Regions from separate parts of the Staphylococcus gallinarum genome, predicted to be linked through region 2. Evidence: riboswitches for the same ligand, from Rfam matches in the RefSeq annotation. Region 2 holds a riboswitch; each other region holds the start of a gene.
The links. Region 2 has a riboswitch for thiamine pyrophosphate ahead of JN168_RS08795 (ECF transporter S component). Riboswitches for the same ligand answer to the same signal wherever they lie in the genome.
Positions count from the first base shown of each region.

Region 1 (5,510 bases), 1.2 Mb from region 2:
TGCACTTGATATCGCCGTATTTAATAAGATTGCATCAGCGCCTAGTTCCATTGCATGACAAGCATCTTTTGGAGAACCAATCCCAGCATCTACAATCACCGGTACATTTGTACGTTCTATTATATATCTTAAATTCAATGGGTTGTTAATGCCTCTACCCGTTCCTATTGGAGAAGCTAACGGCATAATCGCATGGACACCTAATTCCTCTAATCGTTTAGCTAACACGACATCATTAGAAATATATGGGCATACTGTATAACCTTTTTCCAATAATATTTTACAAGCTTCATAAGTCTCAATTGGATCAGGTAACAGTGTTTCATCATCTCCAATCACCTCAACTTTAATCATGTCACATACACCAGCATGATTCGCAATTTCAGCAATACGTACCGCTTCTTGTGCAGTTTTTGCTCCTGCAGTATTAGGGAAGGTCACAAAATTTGATAAATCTACTTGAGCAAGTGGGTTAGGTAAATCTTTGTCATAAAGGTTCATTCGACGTACTGCAAATGTTAACACCTCAGTTTCTGATGCTTGTATCGATTGTTGTTGTATATCCTCATTCTCAAATTTGCCAGTACCTAATAATAGTCTCGAATTTAATTTGAATTTACCAATTTCAATCATCCTATCCGCCTCCTACAAACTCTAATAATTCTAAACAATCTTGATCTCTTACCACTTGAACAGGAAACTGTTGTCGTTGAATCAATTCTTCATTGTGTTCAACGATGATTCGATTTTCATCTAATCCCATTTCTTGAATCAATTCTTGAATATTTAACTCTTTGCTAAATTTAAAGCTGTCACCGTTAATAATGCATTGCATTGTCAACACTCCTCTCAATTCTAAAATCTTGTAAATCTTCTGGACGTTGCCCAGTTAATAACCATTCACACATCAAAGCACCAATATATGGCGATAATAAGATTCCATTGCGATAATGCCCTGTGATAACAAACAAATCTTGCGCCACCTCATCCATAACTGGACGTTCTTCTTTACTATAAGGTCGTATTCCGGACCATTCATGTAGCATCTGACTATCTTTTAATTGAGGTACAATAGTCGATGCTTGATGTAAGAGCCAATCTCTTCCTACCGACGACACTCCGACAGAGTAATCATCAAAGTAACTTGTAGCACCAATCATGTAACGGTGTTGTAACTTTGGAATGATATAGCAACCATTCGTCATAAATAACGTTGTATTCAAATTCAATGTTGGGTGTTCTACGAGTAACGCTTCACCTTTGACACCTGTAACATTATGCGATTGTAAGTGGGGTGACACTAACCTACCACTCCATGCACCACCAGCGACGATAACCTTTTTACCATAAAACGAACCATTCTGTGTCTTCACTTTGTAACCTTGTTTAAGTGATTCAATATGATGCACTTCCGTATGATAACAACGTTCCACGTTCCGCCTTTTTATAGACTCAAGCAGTGCTTTCGTATATCGATTAGCATTGACTTGATGATCGTCCGGTATATACATCGCTTGTTTGCCATTGTTCATAACCTTAGCGTTGGTCAATTCACATAATCTTGAATCCGTTAGCAACTCAATCTGGTCATTATATTGCTTTAAAAATTGATACTGCAATTGAATGTCATGCGCATCAGCTTTCGAGGCGTTTATTTTAATTAAGCCACTGTTTAAATATTCAATATCTAAAGCGACTTCATCCAATAATTCACTTGCTAGTGTTGGAAACATTTGTTGTGATTTACGCGCGATATGATAGAGCGCTGATTCTTGAGTAAATTCATTTTGTGCACCTAACATCCCACCAGCCTTATACGAGGCATGCATGCCAGGTATATCTCGATCAATTATAGCTACATGGACCGAATGTTCACTCAATGCTCTCGCTATCGACATGCCCATAACACCCGAACCAATAATGATGACATCATACATATGCATGCCACACCTCCTTCAATTGCTCTAAATGTGCAACATTATCTTTTTCAAAAAGTGAGATGCCTGCAATACCATCAAAGCCATTTGGCAACTGAGCAATTGTTCGATGATTAATGCCACCTAACGCGACCACTGGAATATCATATTGCAATGCCGCATTAATTTCGTCAGTTGTCCGTGGTGCTATGCCTGGCTTGGATTTCGTTTCAAAGATATGACTAAACAAGACAAAATCTAAACCACGTTGCGCTGCCTCAGCAACCATTCTACTATGGTGCGTTGACTTGCTCACCTGAATATGTGGAAAGCGCTGCTTAAAAAATAAATCTTGATTATTATATTCTTTAAAATGAATCGCGGTTAAAGCACAACGATTTAAAACATCTATATTTTCATGAATAATTACTTTTTCTTTAGGAAATTGATACTGTAGCAACATATTAATCCAATCAACCAATTCGTCTGATGACATTGGAGTTCTAACAATCAAATAATCAATATGTGCTTCAATAGCTAAATAATGCATTATATCCTTTCTTGCTAAATATTTATCTGCTGTTATCGCTACAAACATGCCTTTCACCTCTAATAAATAAAAAAACGTTATTTTTCTGTGTAGAAAAATAACGTTGAATGAACGAATACTAATTGTTTATAACGCCACTTTCCTACGCCAGTACAAACTGGATCAGGTTCAAGGAATCCCTATGTCACTACATCGGTCTCAGCCTTTAATAAAGGCACTTCCAGTGGTTTCTATGAAATTTTAAACTTGCATACGTCACATGTAAATGACATATATAATTAATTTAAACTTAACTCATTATGTATTTATTTTCAAGTTCAACTTAATTCACTTGATAAATTATAAGTTAACTCTATGCTATAGTTTTCAAATTTAATTTTCAAGCAACAAATTTTTATTTTTTTGATAATGACAACAAACTTGAAGTCAATTCACGCGTTTGTGTATATATTTTTTTATACACCTCAAAGTATTGTTGATATTGTTCGTGGCTGTTCTGATTCGGATAGAATACTTGCTCAAAACAGATAAATGACTCCATGATAGCATCTAAATTGTTATACCAATTTAGACCTTTAATCGCGAGTATAGCCGCTCCCATACATGGCCCTTCCTCATACTTCAATCGCTTTACCTTAGCATTAAACATATCTGCTTGCAGTTGTAACCAGAAATCATTTTTAGCGCCTCCACCAATGGCCACCACCTCTGATATTGCCTTACCCTTTGCTCTTAATAGACAAATGGACTCATACAAGGAATAGGTGATACCCTCTATTACTGCACGTGCCATATCACCCCTAGTGTGCAATGCACTGAGCCCGATAAAGCTACCACGTATACTCGAATCTCCATGGGGTGTCCGTTCGCCTGATAAATAAGGCGCAAATAACAAACCATTACTCCCTATATCCGATGCATTTGCCTCTTTAAAAATTTGCTCATATGATACATCATACAAGATATTACTACGCAACCAATTGAGACTATCACCCGCAGCAAGTGTGACACCCATCACATAGGATTGATTAGGGATAACATGTTTGAAAAAATGCAAATTATGTCGATAATGAGTCTTTGCATTACTATCACAACTTAATACAACACCAGAAGTTCCAATACTACATAATGTTTGTTCGTCTTTGATAACACCTGCCCCTAAGGCACCACAAGCATTATCTCCTCCACCAGCAAAGACAGCTACATCCTCTTTCAACCCTAATTTCCGAGCTAATTCTGGAGTTACATAGCCAACAAAATCCTCTGATGCCACCAGGTTCGGAAGTATGTGATCTACAGTAAAGTGCGTGGCCAATTCTTCCGACCACGTTTCTAGCACAGGATCTAAGAGCAGAGTGCTCGATGCATCCGAATACTCCATATGAAGATTGCCCGTCAATTTATATCTAACATAGTCTTTGGGTAATAAAAATGTAGCAATTTGCGCCCAGTTTTCAGGTTCATTTGCTTTAATCCATAATAATTTCGTTAACGTAAACCCTTCTAAAACAGGATTTTCTAACACATAGTCCCCCAATTTCTGCCTTATTTCTACGCATTGTTCAGTCGTTCTAGTATCGTTCCATAAGATTGCATTACGAATAGGTTGATTGTGTTGATCAAGTATTACAAGACTGTGCATTTGACCAGATAATGATATGCCATGTACCTTAACATTCGCCATTTCCGGATCTTGTAGTATTTTTTTAATACACTGAATCGTCGCACTTACCCAATCATCAGGTCGTTGTTCATTATATCCTGCTTGAGGTTGAATCATTTTTAAATGTTCGCTCACAGTTTGTATGACCTTTCCTTGCCTACTTACAGCTATAACCTTTACAGAACCAGTGCCTATATCAATTCCTAATACTGCATCAATCATGCGCATCGTCCCTTTTCAAAGTATTTTTTTGATAAAAAATAGCATGTTATACGTTTTAATTTTTTATACGACATATTTATAACACGTTTAAATAAAAAATCAAATTCAATTAAAATTACTAGAGAAAAAAATTTAAAAGTGCTAGCATTAATAAATATTTAACTTTAGGAGGAAATACATGTTTATTACAGAAGTCGCATTTTCTACAAATAAAGAAAATGAAGATAGATTATACAATAAAGCCAAAAAGAATTTAGCTGAATTAAACGACAACGTTAAAGGGCTCATTGATGCTGAAGTGTGGACGAAATCAAAGGCTGATGAAGTTGAATATGTCATTGTTAGTAAGTGGCAAGAGAAAAAAGATTTCCAAACTTGGGTAGCAAGACCTGAACACGTCGAAGAACATAAAGAAATGAATAAAAAAATTAAAAGCGGCGAAAGTGAACCAAGTCCATTCAAAAAAGTATTAAAGCAATATTCTGTTGTAGAATTTTAAATTTATAGCTTTTTAATATAATATCTAAAGTTGTACTTAAACATATGCTTTAGATATAAAGAAATGGAGCAGTACAGATGTCGATTGGACAAATCGATTTACTGATACTACTCCATTTTTTCGTACATATTCCTATGTTAGATTATGCTTAAGTATTTCTTGAACACTGCATATTCAGCATAAATTCACTACATATGAGTTTATTAATTCGGTTTAAAATAATAACTTTGAGCAGTAGATGACCACAACAACTGTCACAGAACTTAATAACGTGGATAAAAAGACAATTTCAGCTGCTAACTCTGGGTGATTATCATATTCTTGGGCAATCACAGAACTATTGACAGACGTTGGCATCGCAGAAGTGATGAATAACGCTTGAGCAATCACACCCTCAAGTCCCATCAATTCAATAATTCCCCAGGCAATAATTGGTCCAATTACTAGTCTTACAAAAATAAAGGCATATGCTGCAGACCATTTAAAGCTAAATTTAATTCTCGCAATTTGTGCACCTAACATCAACAAAGCAATCGCGATCATAGCGTCTGCCACGTAATTTGCAGGTGTCCAGATAAATTTAGGGATGGGAACATGCGTATAATTCAAGATGATTGCCAATAATAAGGCATAAAGTACAGGCATTTTAAAGTAACCCAA
Region 1 is NZ_CP069082.1:173,757-179,266, reverse strand. It holds gene JN168_RS00770 (thiazole synthase) at 1-633, opposite strand, end outside; gene thiS (sulfur carrier protein ThiS) at 635-835, opposite strand; gene JN168_RS00760 (NAD(P)/FAD-dependent oxidoreductase) at 819-1,937, opposite strand; gene JN168_RS00755 (thiamine phosphate synthase) at 1,930-2,514, opposite strand; TPP riboswitch at 2,589-2,698, opposite strand; gene xylB (xylulokinase) at 2,861-4,351, opposite strand; gene JN168_RS00745 (antibiotic biosynthesis monooxygenase family protein) at 4,530-4,850, shown strand; gene JN168_RS00740 (AEC family transporter) at 5,064-5,510, opposite strand, start outside.
Region 1: another riboswitch for thiamine pyrophosphate. It lies ahead of JN168_RS00755 (thiamine phosphate synthase); the one in region 2 lies ahead of JN168_RS08795 (ECF transporter S component).

Region 2 (5,510 bases):
GATTGAACACGCTTTTGGAATAGTTTAATTAAATTAAATGTATTATGGCTATCTAGTCCAAATGTAGGTTCATCTAACAAGATGAATCTTGAAGATGAACTTAGCGCTATTGCTACACTTAAGCGTCTTTTCTGACCAATAGAAAGTTCGAAAGGGTGCTGCGTTTGTACAGAATTGAGTTGTAATGTTGTTAACATATTTTCAGTTTCTTGTTTGGCTTGTTCAACTGTGTTTTGTTTATTTTTAAATTGAATATAAATTTCATCATATACTGAGTTTGTAATAAATTGAGATTCAGGATTCTGATAAACTAAGTACATGTGTTGCGCAGCTTGCTTAATTTTTGTGATTTTTTTGTTATCTATGAATAAGTCACCTGAATATTTCAGGAGTTGCATCATCGATTCGAGTAATGTCGTTTTACCCGTTCCATTACGTCCTGTTATGGTAATCCATTCACCTGATTTAATTGATAATTCAGGGATTTGTAATAACCGTCTTTTTCCACGTTGTATCGTAATATCTTGGAAATTTACAACGCTCTGAGTTGTAAAGTGCTGTGAGTGTTTATTTAAAGGCTTTGGTGCGTAATCCCATGCATGTGGATGCCAGACACCATATTCGGATAATAGTGACTCATAGTGCTTTAAAATGATTTCAGGTGTCTCATCGGCAATGATTTCACCATCATAATTGAAGAGTATGACACGATCAATGTGTTGCCATATATGCGCTACTTTATGTTCGACAATAATCACTGTTTTGTTATCCCATATTTGTTTGATTTTTTGCCATAAATCTTCAGTGGCATAAACATCCAACATTGCTGTAGGTTCATCTAAGAAAAGTGTGTTTGTTTCTTGTAAAATAGTCTCGGCTATCGCTAGTTTTTGTTTCATACCACCACTCAATTGATTGATGTATTGATTTTTATCAACGTCTAAATCAACTGCAGCCAAAGCATTGTCGATACGTTCATCCATTTCTTCTCTAGGAACTTGTAAATTTTCCATTACAAATGCCAATTCTTCATATACTTTAGGCATACAAAATTGTGTATCTGGATCTTGGAAAATGACCCCACAATCTTTGTCTATATGAAGGTCGTCATATTTCATTGGAAGGTCTACTAATTCTGGTAGAATACCACTTAACACATTGAGTAAAGTACTTTTACCTGAACCAGATGGCCCAAGTAAAAGTACCTTTTCTTTACTATTTATATTTAAGTTTAAATTATTGAATATTTTTTTATCTGCATTTGGATATTTTAATCGTAAATTTTTTATGGATATCAATATTGTGACTCCTTATAGATTGTCGTAGTCATGTTTCGTAGCTGGTCTAAATAATTTTGTAACACCAGTTTGGTCGAGGGCTCTGACGATATAATAGGAAAGGAGTCCAGCTACAACAATTCCACTAATTACTCTACAACCTATATATAAAGCTAAGTTCCAACCTGCAATCTCTCCTAAATAACCATATGCAAAATCAATTGGTAGCGTTGCAATTGCAGTTAAGAATCCTGCTAACATTGCTACCATTGCACTACGTGATTTATATCTAAAAATTAAAAAGATAATTTCACAGGCTAAGCCTTGAACTAATGCATAAATCATTGTAGCAATGTCGAAACGTCCCATAATAATTGTTTCTCCTGCACCTGCAGCAAATTCAGCAAGTAAGGCAATACCTGCCTTTGGAATGATGAGATAAGCAACTACGGCCGCCATAAACCAAGCGCCATACGTTAATTCTTCAAGATGCAAACCTGTAATTTGAACTGCCTTATAAACAAAGTTCCAGAGATTATAAATCACTGCAAATACCACTGCAATCAATACAGTAACAAGTATTTCAGATAGTTTTAAACCTTTTGACATAATACTTTCCTCCCAAATAAAAAAACGCACAACCTTCTAGAAAAAGTGCGCGCTTAGATATTGGCATACAGATACTCAAATAAATTATTCAGTATCGCAATACACTTTCCTACGCTAGTTTAATCTAGATCAGGTTCAAAGGGTTTGAGGGTATACCTCATCTCAGTCACAAAACACCCCTAGTGCGAATGTTATATTTAAATTTAATTATAATGTATGACTTTTTCAATATTATGTCAAGGTTACTTTTTTAATAAAAGGGTAAATAACAAGTTAATAAATCGTATGAATTGGTGTTTGTATAGCTGAAGTTTTGGTGTTAAATAGGGTTGATAGACATATAAATAGGGTGATGCATAAAGCATCACCCTAAATCTTTATAATGTTTGACATTATAAACGTTTATTTAAATTAATCCAATGTGTCTTGAATATTCTTTTTAGTTTCCTCTACATCATCTGATGATGACTCTTTTTGTTCTTTTAATTTTTCTTCTGCTTCTTTTGCTTGTTCAGCAGCTTTTTTGTTTAATTCTTCTTTACTCATATGTGACACTCCTTATTGATGTTTGATTATATAGATGGTATACCACATAATATTAACTATAAACATAGCTTGATTGTGCTGTGTTTTACATTAAATTTTAAAACAAAAAATAAAATTAACGAATTTAATGAAATAATTGTTTAATATCATTAGTAATGTGGAATTTTGACAATACAACTAATCTATCATACTAAAGACTTATTTATTAGATTATTAAAGACAAGAACTAAATGTTAATATATAATAACTTTGAGGTGAATGGTATGTCTTTTATAAAGAAACACGCCGAGATACTATATAGCTATATCATAGGCATCGTTTCGCTTTTCACAGGTCTCATCATTTTGGTTAATTTACCTTTAATTCATAAATTGAATGGTAAAGGTAAACCAGAGTTACATATCCATAATGTATGGGATTTTATTAATGCTTTTTTCAGTGAAATAATTAGGGTGATGAGTAACTATATAGGGAACTTCCCAATAGTAAGCGCCATAATCATTATTTTATTTGGTGTCGTTGTCCTATTATTAGGTATGACACTGTATAGAACGACAGGTTATGACTATGATATTTCAATCTTCTTTTTAGTTATTGGAATTTTATTTTTCTTAATTACACTAATTTTAATGACGCAAGTTTATAGTTTCTTTGCTATTATTTTTGTCATTCCTTTTGCTGTGCATATTGGTTACATTGTGTATAAGGATGAGTTAAATAAGCATCATAGAAAGTACCATTATTTATGGATTATTTTCACATATGGTATTAGTTATTTATTAACGCAAATCGTGCTTTATGGCAGAATTGATAGTGACGAGATTGTCCCAGTTGATATTCTTAGTGTTAACACATTTTTCTTAATAATGTGGTTGTTAGGTCAAATGGCAATTTGGAACTTCTTATTCTTGAGAAGATCACTGCCTTTAACTAAAGAGGAATTGGGTGAGGAAGCCCCAGAGCTTTCTAGAGCTAGTAAAGACTCGGTATCAAATCAAACTAAAGAACATTGGAAAAATTTACAAGACAAAACTACAGAATTTACACGTAAAACAAGAAGAAGTGTGGATATTCAAAAGGCTAGAGAAAAGAAAGATAAGTTTATCGAAAAATGGAAGAATAAAATTGATATTCAAGAGGACGATGTTCCAAATTGGATGAAGAAACCAAAATGGTTAAAGCGCGCATATGTAGAACTTATGTGTGGTGCGGTATTACTATTCTTTACATTAATTGAATTCAATAATAGAAATTCATTATTTGTGTCAGGAGACTGGGAAATTTCACAGACGCAATATGTAATTGAATGGGTAACATTGTTCTTACTAATGATTATTATTATTGTATATATTTTAACGACACTTACAAATTTCTTACGCGGCAGATTCTATTATCTTCAATTGTTTATGGTAAGCATATTATTCTTTAAATTGTTAACAGAATTTGTAAATATTATGGTTCATGGATTGTTATTATCAATATTCATTACACCGATTTTATTTATCATGTTAATAGCAGTTATTGTTGCGTTTACGATTAAGTTACGACAACCTGCAAATGATTAAAGTATGATGTGAGTAGACGTTACCTATCTTCCTATATGATTTAGGAAGGTAGGTTTTTTTATGTATTTAAGTAAAGTTGAGTAACGGTATCTGACATTACTAAAAAGTACTGATATAATTAGATTTTTAATGTAACAATGTATATGAAATGATAGAATAGATAAGCAAATTAAAATCATACTAAATAGTAGAAAGGCTGTCATAATATTATGAAAACTGCCACATTAAATAAAGGAAAAGAAACAAAATATTTAAATCAATATCCATTAGTCGAAGCGGATGATATATATGATCATGACCATTTGAAAGAAGGGGATTTATTTTATATCGTTAACGATCAAGGTATTTATATTGCTACAGCATATGTAGGAAGACAACATAAGGGACTTGGTTGGGTATTAAGTTATGAGCAAGACGAAGAAATTAATATACCATTTTTTGAAAGATTGTTTGAACTAGCAAAAGAAGAAAGAACTTATTTCTATAATATAGACGGTACAAATGCTTTTAGATTATTTAATGGTGAAGGTGATGGCATAGGTGGATTGACAATAGATAACTATAATGGTCATCTATTAATTCAATGGTATTCTAAAGGCATTTATAAATTCAGGTATCAAATATTAGAAGCATTAAAAACAGTGTTTGATTATACTTCTATTTTTGAAAAAATGCGTTTCAAAGATGCTGAGATTATAGGTGGTTTTGTAGAAGGAGTAGCTCCAGAATTCCCAATTGTAATCGAAGAAAACTTTACTTTTTATAATATAGATTTAGATGATGGTCCAATGACTGGAATATTTTTAGATCAAAAAGAAGTAAGAAAAAAATTAAAAGAGCACTATTCTGATAATCGCAACATTCTTAATGTGTTTAGTTATACGGGAGCATTTTCAGTTGTTGCGGCAGACAATGCCAAAAATACGACAAGTGTAGATTTAGCCAATCGTTCTAGACCTTTAACTGAAGAGAACTTTGGTTTGAATGGCATTGATCCTAAATCACAATATATTTACGTTATGGATACTTTTGATTTTTATGGCTATGCGAAAAGGCATGATTTATTTTACGACACAATTGTTGTTGATCCACCTAGCTTCGCTAGAAATAAGAAGAAAACTTTTTCAGTATTAAAGGATTATGATAAATTGATTCTTGGAGCGTTAGATATTTTAGCACCAAACGGCACAATGTTATTATGTACCAACAATAGTACTTTTTCATTAAAAGCCTTTAAAAAAGTAGTTAAAGAAACTTTGGAAAATGCTGGTGTAGCATATGAACTACAAGACGTAATGGGCTTACCTAAAGATTTTAAAACGCATGCACATTATAAACCTTCAAAATATTTGAAAGCAATTTTTGTTAAAGTACTATAAAATTTGTGAATTTGGGTATAAATTTTATATGGTCATTTTTTATAAGGAGTGTATAAGATGGGCTTGAAAAATAAATTTACTAATAAATTTACAAAAGAAGTAGGAAATAAGGTTTTAAATATAGAAGATATCAA
Region 2 is NZ_CP069082.1:1,880,756-1,886,265, reverse strand. It holds gene JN168_RS08800 (ABC transporter ATP-binding protein) at 1-1,298, opposite strand, end outside; gene JN168_RS08795 (ECF transporter S component) at 1,311-1,886, opposite strand; TPP riboswitch at 1,976-2,077, opposite strand; gene graF (glycopeptide resistance-associated protein GraF) at 2,298-2,432, opposite strand; gene auxA (lipoteichoic acid stability factor AuxA) at 2,696-3,997, shown strand; gene JN168_RS08780 (class I SAM-dependent rRNA methyltransferase) at 4,207-5,376, shown strand; gene JN168_RS08775 (hypothetical protein) at 5,434-5,510, shown strand, end outside.

Region 3 (5,510 bases), 160 kb from region 2:
AATCATTTTTCAATTGCTTTTTATATCTTTCAATAATCTCGCGGTCTTTATCTGTTAACTGATAGCTTTCAAGTAAATCCGGTCGTTTTTCGTAGGTTCTAATTAGTTTTTGTTCATGACGCCACGCATCAATATGCGCATGATTTCCAGAAACTAACACGTCAGGTACGCCTAATCCTTTATAGTCTCGAGGTCGTGTGTATTGTGGAAACTCTAATAAGCCATCTTGAAATGAATCATCCTCATGTGATTGTTGATTTCCTAACACGCCTGGTATCAATCGTACAATAGCATCAGTCATGACCATTGCTGGCAATTCACCACCAGTAAGCACATAGTCACCCATAGAAATTTCATCCGTCACTAAATGTTGCCGTATACGTTCATCATACCCTTCATAGTGACCACAAATAAATACAAGATGCTCCGCTTCGCTTAATTCTTGCGCGATATCTTGGTTAAACGGACGACCTTGAGGACACATTAAAACCACACGTGTGTCTGGGGTCTTATCAATACTTTCCATTGCATTGAATACAGGTTCAGGTTTCAATACCATGCCTTGACCACCACCAAATGGATAGTCATCAACTTGACCATGTTTATTTTCAGCAAAATTTCTAAAGTTTACAGTATTTACCTGTAACACTGATTTCTCTTGAGCACGTTTTAAAATCGAATGACTCAAAACGCCCTCAAACATTTCTGGAAAAAGTGTTAAAAAATCTATTTTCATTAATCTAACAATCCTTCCATTGGTGTTATTGTGATACTTCTACCTTCCACATCGACATCTTTAACCACATCAGCAATATACGGAATAAGATATTCTTTATTACCTTTAACAACCCAAACATCGTTAGCACCAGTTTCAAATATTTCTGTCACACGTCCAATTGCAGTTCCTTCATCATCAAATACAGTACAACCTATTATATCTGAATAGAAATATTCATGTTCGGCTAATTCTATCTCATCATGATCACGTTCTTGTAATAATGTTGCACCCTTTAAATATTCTATATCATTAATATTATTAATTCCTTCAAACTTAAGCATATGCAAGCCTTTATGCATTCTGTGGCTACTAATCTTAAACGTTTCTGCTTCTTTACCCTCAGCTTGAATTATTACAGATTCTCCCGGTTGGAATCGAGTATCTGTAAAATCAGAATGTGATTTAATCTTAATTTCACCTTTAACACCATGTGTGTTTACAAATTTACCAATTTCAACTTTCATTATTTTTCCTCCGTCATCATTACAACTATCTTCATAGGTAATGAAACTAAATAAAATTCGTAATCCATTATAACATGGATTGAGATAGCTGTAATACGTTATCGTATAGAAGTAGTGTTTACTAAAATAAATAAAAATTATTCAAGTAACTCGAACAACTAATACAGTATTTCTTATTAGCAAGCCGCTAATTTCAGGCAATAAGTATTTTATTTCTAAGCTTAATATTACGGCTTAAATCACCCTATTTACCGTTTAGCCTTCAAATTCAATATTGACCAATAAAAAAAGATGATTTCTACTTTAGATAAAAGTAAAAATCATCTTCTAGACTATGTTATAACCTTCTAGTTCTAACATATTTAAAATAAATCAATACGTTCGATTTATTATTATTTTTGTTCGTCGAATTTTTTCAAGATACCTTCTCTTGATAAGATGTTACGTACAGTATCAGTTGGTTTTGCACCTTGTGATAACCATTTTAATGCTAATTCTTCGTCGATTTTAACTTCTGGTGCATTTACATTGTTAGGGTTGTAAGTACCGATTTGTTCGATGTTACGACCGTCACGTGGCGCACGAGCATCAGCTGCTACAATACGATAGAATGGATTTCTTTTTGAACCTAAACGTGTTAAACGTAATTTAACTGCCATTTATATTCTCTCCTTTATGTTCTTAATATTTTTATTTTCTACAAGAAATAATATTAACAGTTCTGTAGTACTTTGTAAAGAGTTTTTTCTTTACCAATATTGAATCTATATTTTTAAACTGTGACTTTTAGTCATACACCTGATTTGTATTTAAATTTAAACTTTTGCACAACTTGACATGGTTTATTAAAAGCTATACATTGAAGTTAAATTAAATAACGCATGCACTAGGGGTGTTTTTTAAAACTGAGATGAGCAAAACTCAAACCCTTCGAACCTGATCTAGCTAAGACTAGCGTAGGAAAGTGTTACCAATATGATAATGAAACTGATAGTCTTTTTTGACGTATTCATATACTTTTTGATACACAACTTTCCTAGAGAGGGTTGTGTATTTTTTTATTTAATAAATCAATGATGAGGTGAATATATGACTAAAACAATTTTAATCACAGGTAGTAGCAGAGGGTTAGGTGCAACGATAGCAAGAACATTAGCTACACAAGGTCATAATGTAATTATAAATTATTTTAAAAGTAAAGACTTAGCTAAACAACTCGTACGTGAAATTGGTGAATCACAGGCTATCGCTTTACCAGCAGATATTACTGATAGAAACCAAGTTGATGAAATGATTGCACATGCAACAGAACATTTTGGGCAAATAGATGCGGTGGTAAATAATGCGCTTGTAGGATTTAAATTTGATCCCACTGCACAAAAAGCATTTATAGACTTAAGTTGGGATGACTATCAACAACAACTCGACGGCACGTTAAAAGGAGCATTCAATGTGACTCAAGCAGTCATTAAACAATTTATCACAAGAGAAACAGGAACAATTGTTTCGATTGGTACAAACCTTTATCAAAATCCAGTCGTACCTTACCATGAATATACCACTGCAAAAGCAGGTTTAATAGGATTCACACGAAATATCGCCGCTGAATTAGGTCAATATGGTATTAATGCAAATGTTGTATCTGGTGGTTTACTAAAGACGACTGACGCAAGTGCAGTGACGACACAAGAAGTATTTGATCTTATTGCTCAAACCACGCCATTAAGACAAGTCACATCACCTCAAGATGTAGCAAATATGGTAAGCTACCTCATTTCTGATCAAGCTAAAGGGATAACCGGTCAGAACTTTACAGTTGATGGTGGATTAACAATGAATTAAGAAATGGAGGATGAATCATCTTATGACACAAACTCGTCAACTTAACATCGGTGTACTAATTTATGGATGCGGTCATCATCAAGCGGCTTGGCGTATGAGCAATTCAAGTGTTGAACGTATAGGAGATATCTCGTATTATCAATCATTAGCTCAAATTGCAGAACGTGGATTATTTGATGCGATATTTTTTGCAGATAATCAATCTTTTCCAGCACAATCACCAAGTGATATGCCCGCATTTTGGTTTGACCCTTTGGTCAATTTAGCTGCAATAGCCCAAGTTACGCAACACGTTGGCTTAGTTGCAACGATTTCCAGTACCTTTGCTAATCCATATACAGCAGCTAGACAACTCTTAAGTATTGATCATATGAGTAACGGACGTGCAGGTTGGAACTTAGTAACATCTATGACTGATTTAGAAGCAGCAAACCACAGTATGGAGCGTCTACCAGATCATGATACGCGCTATGAAAAAGCAGACGAATTCGCTCAAGTCATGAATCTGTTATTAGATTCGTGGACAACGGCAGATTTCTTACATAATAAAGCAGAAAATACTTTAATCAACGCTGATGCAATTCAGCCAATTCATTTTAAAGGTCATTATTTCGATGTCCAAGGACCACTAACGACACCTGGAAGTCCTCAAGGCAAACCCATTGCAATGCAAGCTGGTGCCTCAGATCAAGGTATCACACTAGCAACTAAGTATGCAGATGCTGTCTATGCAGTCGCTTGGAACCTAAAGCAAGCTACAGCATTTCGCCAAAAATTAAATAACAAATTAACATCGGTTGGAAAACCAACGAACAGCTTAAAGGTGTATCCAGGTTTAGTTACCTATGTCGGAGAAACTTATGCTGAAGCTTACGCCAAAAAACGTCAATTGGACGAGTCCTTAGCCATTGATACAGCATTAAATCAATTAAAGTTCTTTATTCGCCAAGATTGTCATAGTTGGGATTTAGACGAACCTATTCCACCATTACCACCTGTAGAGAACTTTACAGGACCCAAAGGTCGTTACCAAACTGTACTAGAAATTATCAATGATAAAAATCCTACACTGCGTGAATTATTGGGTTACCTTAGCGCTGGTGGCGGACATTTAACGTTGATAGGTACACCTACTCAAATCGTTGACGAAATGGAAAAATGGTTTAATGCTGGTGTTGCAGACGGTTTTAACTTAATGCCACCGGTGTTCCCTAATAGTTTAGAAGATTTCGTTGATTATATCGTACCTGAATTACAAAAACGAGGACTTTATCGCATTGAATATGAAGGGACTACATTTAGAGAAAATCTTGGACTTTTGTAAAAATATTTCTGTAACTTTAACACATTGAAATACAATGCATTCAATTAGTATAATTAACTATGATTACATGTAGTAGCATTACAATAACAAGTGTACTATTGTTCTTGATAACCATTAGTTTATTACTCACATTAATAGTAATAATTCCATAGATAAATCAGCAATATGAATACAAAACATAAATAAAAAACCCCTTCAAAGTTATCAAATCATTGATTACCTTGAAGGGATTTCTCTTTTTCAAATTAATAGTAATATTGCAGAATTAGGTTAGTGGATTCAACTATCATCAAGCACTAACATTGTTTATCGCACTTTATTGATTGTTAAACGGTTAAATATCTTCTAGGACTAAACTACTAAGCAAATTGAATTAGAATGGTAAGTTCATACCATTTAACATATTCTCCATTTGCTTACGTTTACCTTTTTTACCTTTTCCGCCACCAGAAAATTGTTTCATCATTTTCTTCATATCATTAAATTGTTTCATCAATCTGTTCACTTCTTGTACTGAACGTCCTGAACCTTTAGCAATACGTTTCTTACGTGATACATTTAAACTATCTGGATCATTACGTTCAGCCGGTGTCATAGATTGAATAATCGCTTTAATATGGTCGATCTGTTTCTCATCCATATTTAAGTTATTGATACCTTTCATCTTGTTCATTCCAGGAATCATTTTCATAATATCATCAAGCGGACCCAGGTTTTTGACTTGGTCTAATTGTTCCAAGAAATCCTCAAGCGTAAATGATGAAGTGCGCATTTTCTTCTCAAGATCCTTAGCTTTATCAGCATCGACATCTTGTTGAGCCTTTTCAATTAAACTTAGCACATCACCCATACCAAGTATTCTTGAAGCCATTCTTTCCGGATGGAATGGTTCCAATCCATCTAATTTTTCACTCATACCCACAAATTTAATAGGTTTTTGAGTTACAGAACGAATTGAGAGTGCTGCCCCACCACGTGTATCACCATCTAATTTAGTCAGTGTTACGCCTGTTAATTCAAGTTGCTCATCAAATGATTGCGCTACATTTACTGCGTCTTGACCTGTCATGGCATCCACAACTAACATAATTTCATTCGGTTT
Region 3 is NZ_CP069082.1:1,723,259-1,728,768, forward strand. It holds gene trmD (tRNA (guanosine(37)-N1)-methyltransferase TrmD) at 1-736, opposite strand, end outside; gene rimM (ribosome maturation factor RimM) at 736-1,242, opposite strand; gene rpsP (30S ribosomal protein S16) at 1,635-1,901, opposite strand; TPP riboswitch at 2,121-2,222, shown strand; gene JN168_RS08065 (3-oxoacyl-ACP reductase) at 2,332-3,084, shown strand; gene JN168_RS08070 (LLM class flavin-dependent oxidoreductase) at 3,107-4,408, shown strand; gene ffh (signal recognition particle protein) at 4,782-5,510, opposite strand, start outside.
Region 3: another riboswitch for thiamine pyrophosphate. It lies ahead of JN168_RS08065 (3-oxoacyl-ACP reductase); the one in region 2 lies ahead of JN168_RS08795 (ECF transporter S component).